3 regions of the Pseudoalteromonas sp. ND6B genome follow, and region 2 is predicted to be linked to each of the others. Evidence: predicted binding sites of a transcription regulator. Region 2 holds the regulator's gene; each other region holds the start of a gene.

The links. The regulator LexA, encoded in region 2, represses DNA repair genes until DNA is damaged. The targets are predictions, from matches to a motif close to TACTGTATNNNNATACAGTA.
Region 1: the regulator LexA is predicted to act here: its motif matches at 1,371-1,390, upstream of ND6B_RS00655 (LexA family protein).
Region 3: the regulator LexA is predicted to act here: its motif matches at 1,301-1,320, upstream of ND6B_RS03310 (YebG family protein).

The regions. Positions count from the first base shown of each region.
Region 1 covers NZ_JQFL01000088.1:2,158-4,364, forward strand. The annotation lists gene ND6B_RS00660 (Y-family DNA polymerase) at 1-958, opposite strand, end outside; gene ND6B_RS00655 (LexA family protein) at 943-1,359, opposite strand; gene ND6B_RS00650 (hypothetical protein) at 1,910-2,207, shown strand, end outside.
Region 2 covers NZ_JQFL01000013.1:70,852-73,058, reverse strand. The annotation lists gene ND6B_RS15380 (PaaI family thioesterase) at 1-292, opposite strand, end outside; gene lexA (transcriptional repressor LexA) at 491-1,108, shown strand; gene coxB (cytochrome c oxidase subunit II) at 1,602-2,207, shown strand, end outside.
Region 3 covers NZ_JQFL01000072.1:49,736-51,942, reverse strand. The annotation lists gene dsbB (disulfide bond formation protein DsbB) at 1-464, shown strand, start outside; gene ND6B_RS03300 (DUF6170 family protein) at 466-768, shown strand; gene ND6B_RS03305 (ComEA family DNA-binding protein) at 781-1,074, opposite strand; gene ND6B_RS03310 (YebG family protein) at 1,372-1,671, shown strand; partial or broken gene putP (sodium/proline symporter PutP) at 1,838-2,207, opposite strand, start outside.

The DNA of each region.
Region 1 (2,207 bases), on a different contig from region 2:
TAACACTGGTATCTGATGTCGGTATGGGAAACTCATATAGAAGTGATTTTTTATAATAAAATTCTTCGTGAGGTGAGCTAGCAGCAAATATAACGATACGTTTTGTTAAAGAGTGCTGCTTCCTAAGTTTGCGGCCAACAATGGCAGCATGCGTAACGAGAGCTGATTTTAGTGTTGTTATGTCACTGACTCTTTCACCAAAGCTTCTTGTAGAGTATATCTCTTTTTTATTCTGCTTTACTTCATCCCAACTTAAACACGCAATACCGTTTAATTCGCTGACTGTTCGCTCAATGACAACACTGAACATTCTTCTCATGGCTTTAGGGTTTTGACAAGCGAGCTCCCATGCCGTGTTAATCCCCATAAACCTAAGCTTTTTTCCTAGACGGGAGCCTATGCCCCATACATCAGTGACATCCATTCGCGTCAATATTGCTTGGCGAGAATGCTCATCGTTGATAACTGCAACACCGTTATAGCCGGACAGCTTTTTAGCTGCATGGTTGGCGGCTTTAGCTAGCGTAGGTGTCGTACCAAACCCAACACCAACGGGTAGACCGGTTTCACGCCAAACGGCACGGCGTATTGTTTGCCCATAGTCGGCCCAATCATCAATGATTTTAGTGAAGCCAGTAAAACGAAGAAAAGACTCATCGATACTATAAACATAGTGGTCATCACAAAAGCGGTTTATCACCGTCATCATTCGCTCGCTCAAATCAGCATACAGCTCATAGTTTGATGAGCGAACAATCACATTCTGTTGCTCTAGGTAGTTTTTAACTTTGAAGTAAGGCTGGAATTTAGGAATGTTAAGCTTTCTGGCAATAGGGCATATGGCGCAAATACACCCATCGTTATTTGTTAGAACCACAACTGGTTTAAAGCGAATAGAGGGGTCAAAGACCTTTTCTGCACTCGCATAAAAAGCAACAGCATCTACGAGGGCAAACATCGACTCAGCTCGGCTCTATTCTTATGAAGACGAATGCTCGAAGTAACAACACCTTCTAATTTAAAATCATCATCTTCAGAGATATAAACAGACTGATAGTTTTTAGATGCAGAAATGAGTAAACGGTTTGTTTTATCTATTATTTTACACACAAAAGTCCCGTTATAACTCGCAACAATCACATCGCCAGTACTCACATTTTCAGATCTATCTACAACGAGTAAGTCACCATCGAAAATCCCTACATCTTGCATTGATTCACCCGATGCTAAACCGATAAATGTCGCATTAGGGTGCCTTATTATGAGTTCATCGAGTGAAATCCCAAGCTCTGTATATTCTGCTGCAGGAGACTCAAATCCTGTAATACCGGCCTCTATAAAAATTGGAATAACAAACATACGCACCTCAATACTGTTTATTTGTACAGTATAATTCAGCTTGCAACGCTTACCAAGAAATTTAAATGTAAAATGAGAGCTAAACTAAGCTAATATCGTTCTTACTTCAGCAAAACAATGACTTATCGATATATCATCTTTAATGAGGTGTCACCGTTTCGTGAAAATTATTATGTGGAATAATCTTAATTAAAGACTAGCCTAAAAGCCTATTTAGTTATTAACATAAAGGCGGTTTCTTGAGCAAATCATAAGAAAGCAAATGAGAGGGAATTATTTTTTATGGGTAATATATTTCGATATTGAAGTTCGGCTTGTATCGTTAACGGACATTGAGAAACTTATTCTTTTATTAATGAATTATCTCCTAAATTGTTCTATAGCATCGTTAACCGCCGTATTGGTGAAAGTTAACATGTTTAAATTTTAGCTATTTAATTATCTGTTTACAAAGGTAATTATTAGTGAAACTATTAAGATATATGCTGTTTTGGTGTTACAAACCACAGAAGTGTAGTGTTCAATAAATGTTAGAGCGAAAGGATTTGGTTTGAGTTCATTAGAGATATTAGATAAACAACTAGATATTGCAAATAAAGCACTGAGTCTCGTATTCAAAACTGGATTGACTATAGGTGGTTCAGTCCTATTAGTTTATTGCTGGAGGATAGGCTATTTCCCCAGAGATGTGAGTATAGGTGACGGTTTGTTATTTTTGATGCTCGCTATTGCTTTTGGCGGAGTATATTTATTATTTACAGTAAGTTTAACTAGTCTTGGAATAACATTACGTCCAATTTGGAATGTGATCTATTTGGTGTTTAGCTTTGTGATAAAAATTTACAACA
Region 2 (2,207 bases):
TTAAATGACTTGCACTGATCTCTTGGCCAACACAATAAAACCGATTGAAATCAACCACAAAATTAGCGGCATAACTTGCTACTGTTTCAGCAAGCACCACATTTGCACCACCATGAACGATACCCATAGGGTTATGATGCTCTGGAATTGCCGGCATAGTTGCCACTAAGTAGTCATCACCAATTTCACTGATTTCTATTCCCATGGTTTTCATGAGTGTCCCTTGGCCTGTAATACCTTGATCTAATTGCTTACAAAACTCTAATGTAATCGGTTGATGCCAAATACTCATGCTAGCTCCTTGGATAAGTAATTGAGAATTAAAATTTATTAATATGATAATGCGTTGCTAATAATTACATTTATCACCCTGCTTTTAAAGTAGGTTATTGTTTGATGATAACGGCATATAAGGCATTAATTTATATTTGCGATTTTTAAATAACTGTATATACTCACAGTTAATTGTACTGTATGGAAAACCAGTTGTATGCGACCATTAACGAAACGCCAAGCGCAAATACTCGAACTCATTAAAGTGTTTATTAAAGACACTGGTATGCCTCCTACACGTGCCGAAATTGCACAAACACTGGGTTTTAAAAGTGCGAATGCTGCAGAAGAACACTTAAAAGCACTGGCCAAAAAAGGTGTGATTAAAATGAAGCCAGGCGCGAGTCGGGGCATTCAGCTTGTTGAAGAAGAGGAGCCAGAGCAGTTAGGCTTACCTTTAATTGGCAGGGTGGCTGCCGGTGAGCCTATATTGGCGCAACAGCATGTAGAAAGCCACTGTAAAATTGACCCTTTAATGTTTAAACCTGCGGCCGATTTTTTATTGCGTGTTAACGGTATGAGTATGAAAGACATTGGTATTATGGATGGTGATTTACTTGCTGTGCATAAAACCCAAGTTGCCGAAAATGGACAAGTTATTGTTGCCCGTGTTGACGACGATGTAACCGTGAAGCGTTTAGAAAAAGCGGGCAGAAAAGTACTCTTACATGCTGAAAATGATGAGTTTTCAGCTATTGAGGTCGATTTAGAAAATGAGTCGTTCAATATTGAAGGCTTAGCGGTAGGTGTTATTCGTAACGCTGACTGGATGTAGTATTAAAGCATAATTTAGCGCTTAATAGTGATTAGGCGCTGGGTTTGTTAGCAGCACAATGTCTAACTTATCAAATGTATGACTATATGTTGTTAAGTGCTTCTCCTATCATAAATAAAATCACTAAATACTTTATAAATAAACAAATTTACTCTGCTTTTTTAAGTTAACAATTTTTTATATTTCTATCCTGTAATTTCAATACACCCCTTACTAAACCTGACTCTTAGATTAATTGCCTGACTAGTTGCTATTTTTTTAGCTGCGCATTTTAAAAAATACACCTTGTTTATTTTTCATACTCACCTTGCTTATTGTTTATTTTTTAACTAGTTATTAAAGAGCTGGAATAAAAATAACTCACAGCTTAGTCGTTTTGAGAACACACATTTACTAAATCCAGCACCCTTATAAAAAATAAAAATAACGAATAGGCGTTTAAGCCGTATGCCTCTTCGCTTTGCGTCAGCAATAGCATCAAAGGAGCCGTCACATGGGTAAGCTGAGTTCTTCCTTGTGGCTTATATTGTTTGTTTTTTCGCAGAATGTGCTTGCTAATAGCCAATATAATATGCGTAAAGGCGTAACCGATATAAGTAATAATGTATACCAACTGCACATGACTATTTTTTTAATATGTTGTGTGATTGGGGTGATCGTGTTTGCCATTATGTTTTGGGCACTCATTCATCATCGCAAATCTAAAGGGGCTGTCCCTGCCCAATTCCATGAAAGCACCAAAGTAGAAATACTGTGGACTGCGATCCCTTTTGTCATATTAATTGTTATGGCCATTCCTGCGACTAAAACCTTAATTGCCATGGAGGATGCCAGCAAAGCTGATCTCACCATTAAAATTACAGGCTCACAGTGGAAGTGGCATTACGAGTATATGGGGGAGGACGTTGAGTTTTATTCCATGCTAGCTACACCTCAAAATGAAATAACCAACCTTGCTGATAAAAACCCGAATTATTTACTCGAGGTCGATAAACCGCTGGTACTACCAATTAATCAAAAAGTACGTTTTTTAATGACTTCAGATGATGTTATTCACTCATGGTGGGTGCCTGACTTTGCCGTTAAAAAAGATGCAAAC
Region 3 (2,207 bases), on a different contig from region 2:
GGATTGTTTTTCTGCTTGAAGTCATCGCGCTCTTTTTTCAATACAACATGGGATTAGCACCGTGCATTATGTGTATTTACCAACGCACCGCGGTATTAGGCTTACTTTTTGCCGGTATTATTGGCGCCAGTAAACCAAACAACCTCGTAGTCCGTATTGTCGCTTATACAGTGTGGGGGGTTTCAAGTGTATGGGGGTTACTAATAGTTCGTGAGCACATTGAAATGCAAACAACCACTGACCCCTTCGCATTTAGCTGTGAGTTTGAGCCAAATTTTCCAGAGTTTATGCCATTACATCATTGGATACCGCAATTTTTTGAGGCAACCGGTGATTGCGGAAACATAGATTGGCAATTTGCAGGCTTAAGTATGCCTGCATGGATGGAAGTTATTTTTGTATTGTTTACCGCCACACTTATTGCGTTAGTGGCCAGTCGATTAATCTCTAAAAAGTCACTTTAATATGTTTACTTTTTTTTCAAGCCACGTTGACGAACTTAAACACTTAAAAGTTCGTCAAAGACAAACCGTTATTGCGATCTCGTTAAGTATGCTCTCTCCTAGTGACAGAGTGTTAATGCGTATTGTAAAGCTTATGCTGCTAAGCCCATTTTTTTTAATATTTACCCTTTTTGAAGGATGGCTACTCGTGCCCTTTTTGATTGTGGCTGGTTTAAGCTACCCGCTACTAACCGCCCCCGTAGATGTTAATTTTGCTAAAAAGCACCTTGGTGCTGCCTTAAAACAGTTTGATCAGGGCGCATAGCGCCCTTTTAAGTTAAAACGCCACCTTTCCATCAAGTTTGGCTAGCATTTTTTTACCCACCCCTTTTACTTTAGCTAGATCTTCAAGTGATGCGAAATCACCATTTGTTTCTCTATAATCGATAATTGCCTGTGCTTTTTTCTTGCCGACACCTGGTAACTTAATTAACTGTTTTAAATCAGCAGTATTAATATTAACCACGGCTGATTGCATCTGCTCTGATAGCATATCGCTTTGCGCAAAGGTGGTACCCATAGGTAATAAACATAAAGCAGCGGCTAATGAGATGATTTTAATTAATTTCATACTATTTCCTTTTGTGTTCTTACATGAACATTCGTTGATTATTTACACCCAGCACTTTTACATAACGTTGTGGTTACTAAGTACTAACGGTAACAATCACTCCTTGCGACTCCTTTACTGCAACGCGTTATAAAGTGACTTAATAAATAAAGTAGAGTTACTCTTTATTGTCAACCAAGCTGCAGATAAACTAAGGCTAAAGCTTGCAAAACCACGCGCAAGCTTGTACTGTATATAAAAACAGTAATCTAATGATTTAAAATAATCATATTGCCACGTAAGTAAGCAGGAGAAATCATGGCTGTTGTTGTTAAATATGTTGTAGAACGAAACGGAGTCGAGCGCATGACGTTTACTACTAAAAAAGAAGCTGATGCCTATGACAAAATGCTCGATATTGCCGAGTCACTAGAACTCATGCTTGAAAAAGTAGATGTGCCACTAAGTGAACAACAGGTTGAGTCGCTCGCGCTGGAGATTGCAAAAAGTAAAGACGACTTTATGGCCGTACTTAAAGGTGGTAAAGAAGTACCCACTAAAGCTAAAAAAACAAAGTCAGATAACGTTGCGGATATAAAAGATAAAGCAGCGAGTTAGCACTTTCAAAAGCTCAATAGTAATTATTAAAAAACTGAATTCGGTATTCGAATTCAGTTTTTTTATGCCTTTAAATAATAATAGCTAAAGGTCAGCCAATAAAAAATGCCAACCAGTTAAACTGATTGGCATTTATAAAAACCAACACTTTACGTTAGCTAATCAGTTACAATGACGATTCAACTTCATCAAACAGATCAGTAATTTCTTTTTTCGGTTCAGCTGTCACAAGGCTTCCTACCACAATAGCAATACTCGCTAAAATGAAGCCTGGGACGATTTCATAAATTACACTGCTTAAGCTCTCACCATTAATGGTAATAGGCGCATAAATCCATACAAGCACTGTTAAAGCACCAACAACCATACCGCTAATAGCCCCTTTTAAGTTCATACGTTTCCAGTAAAGACTAAACAAGACAAGTGGACCAAATGCAGCACCAAAACCAGCCCATGCGTTGCTAACTAAATCAAGTATTGAACTATTACGGTCATACGCTAGGTAAATAGCAAATAACGCAACCAGTATTACGCTA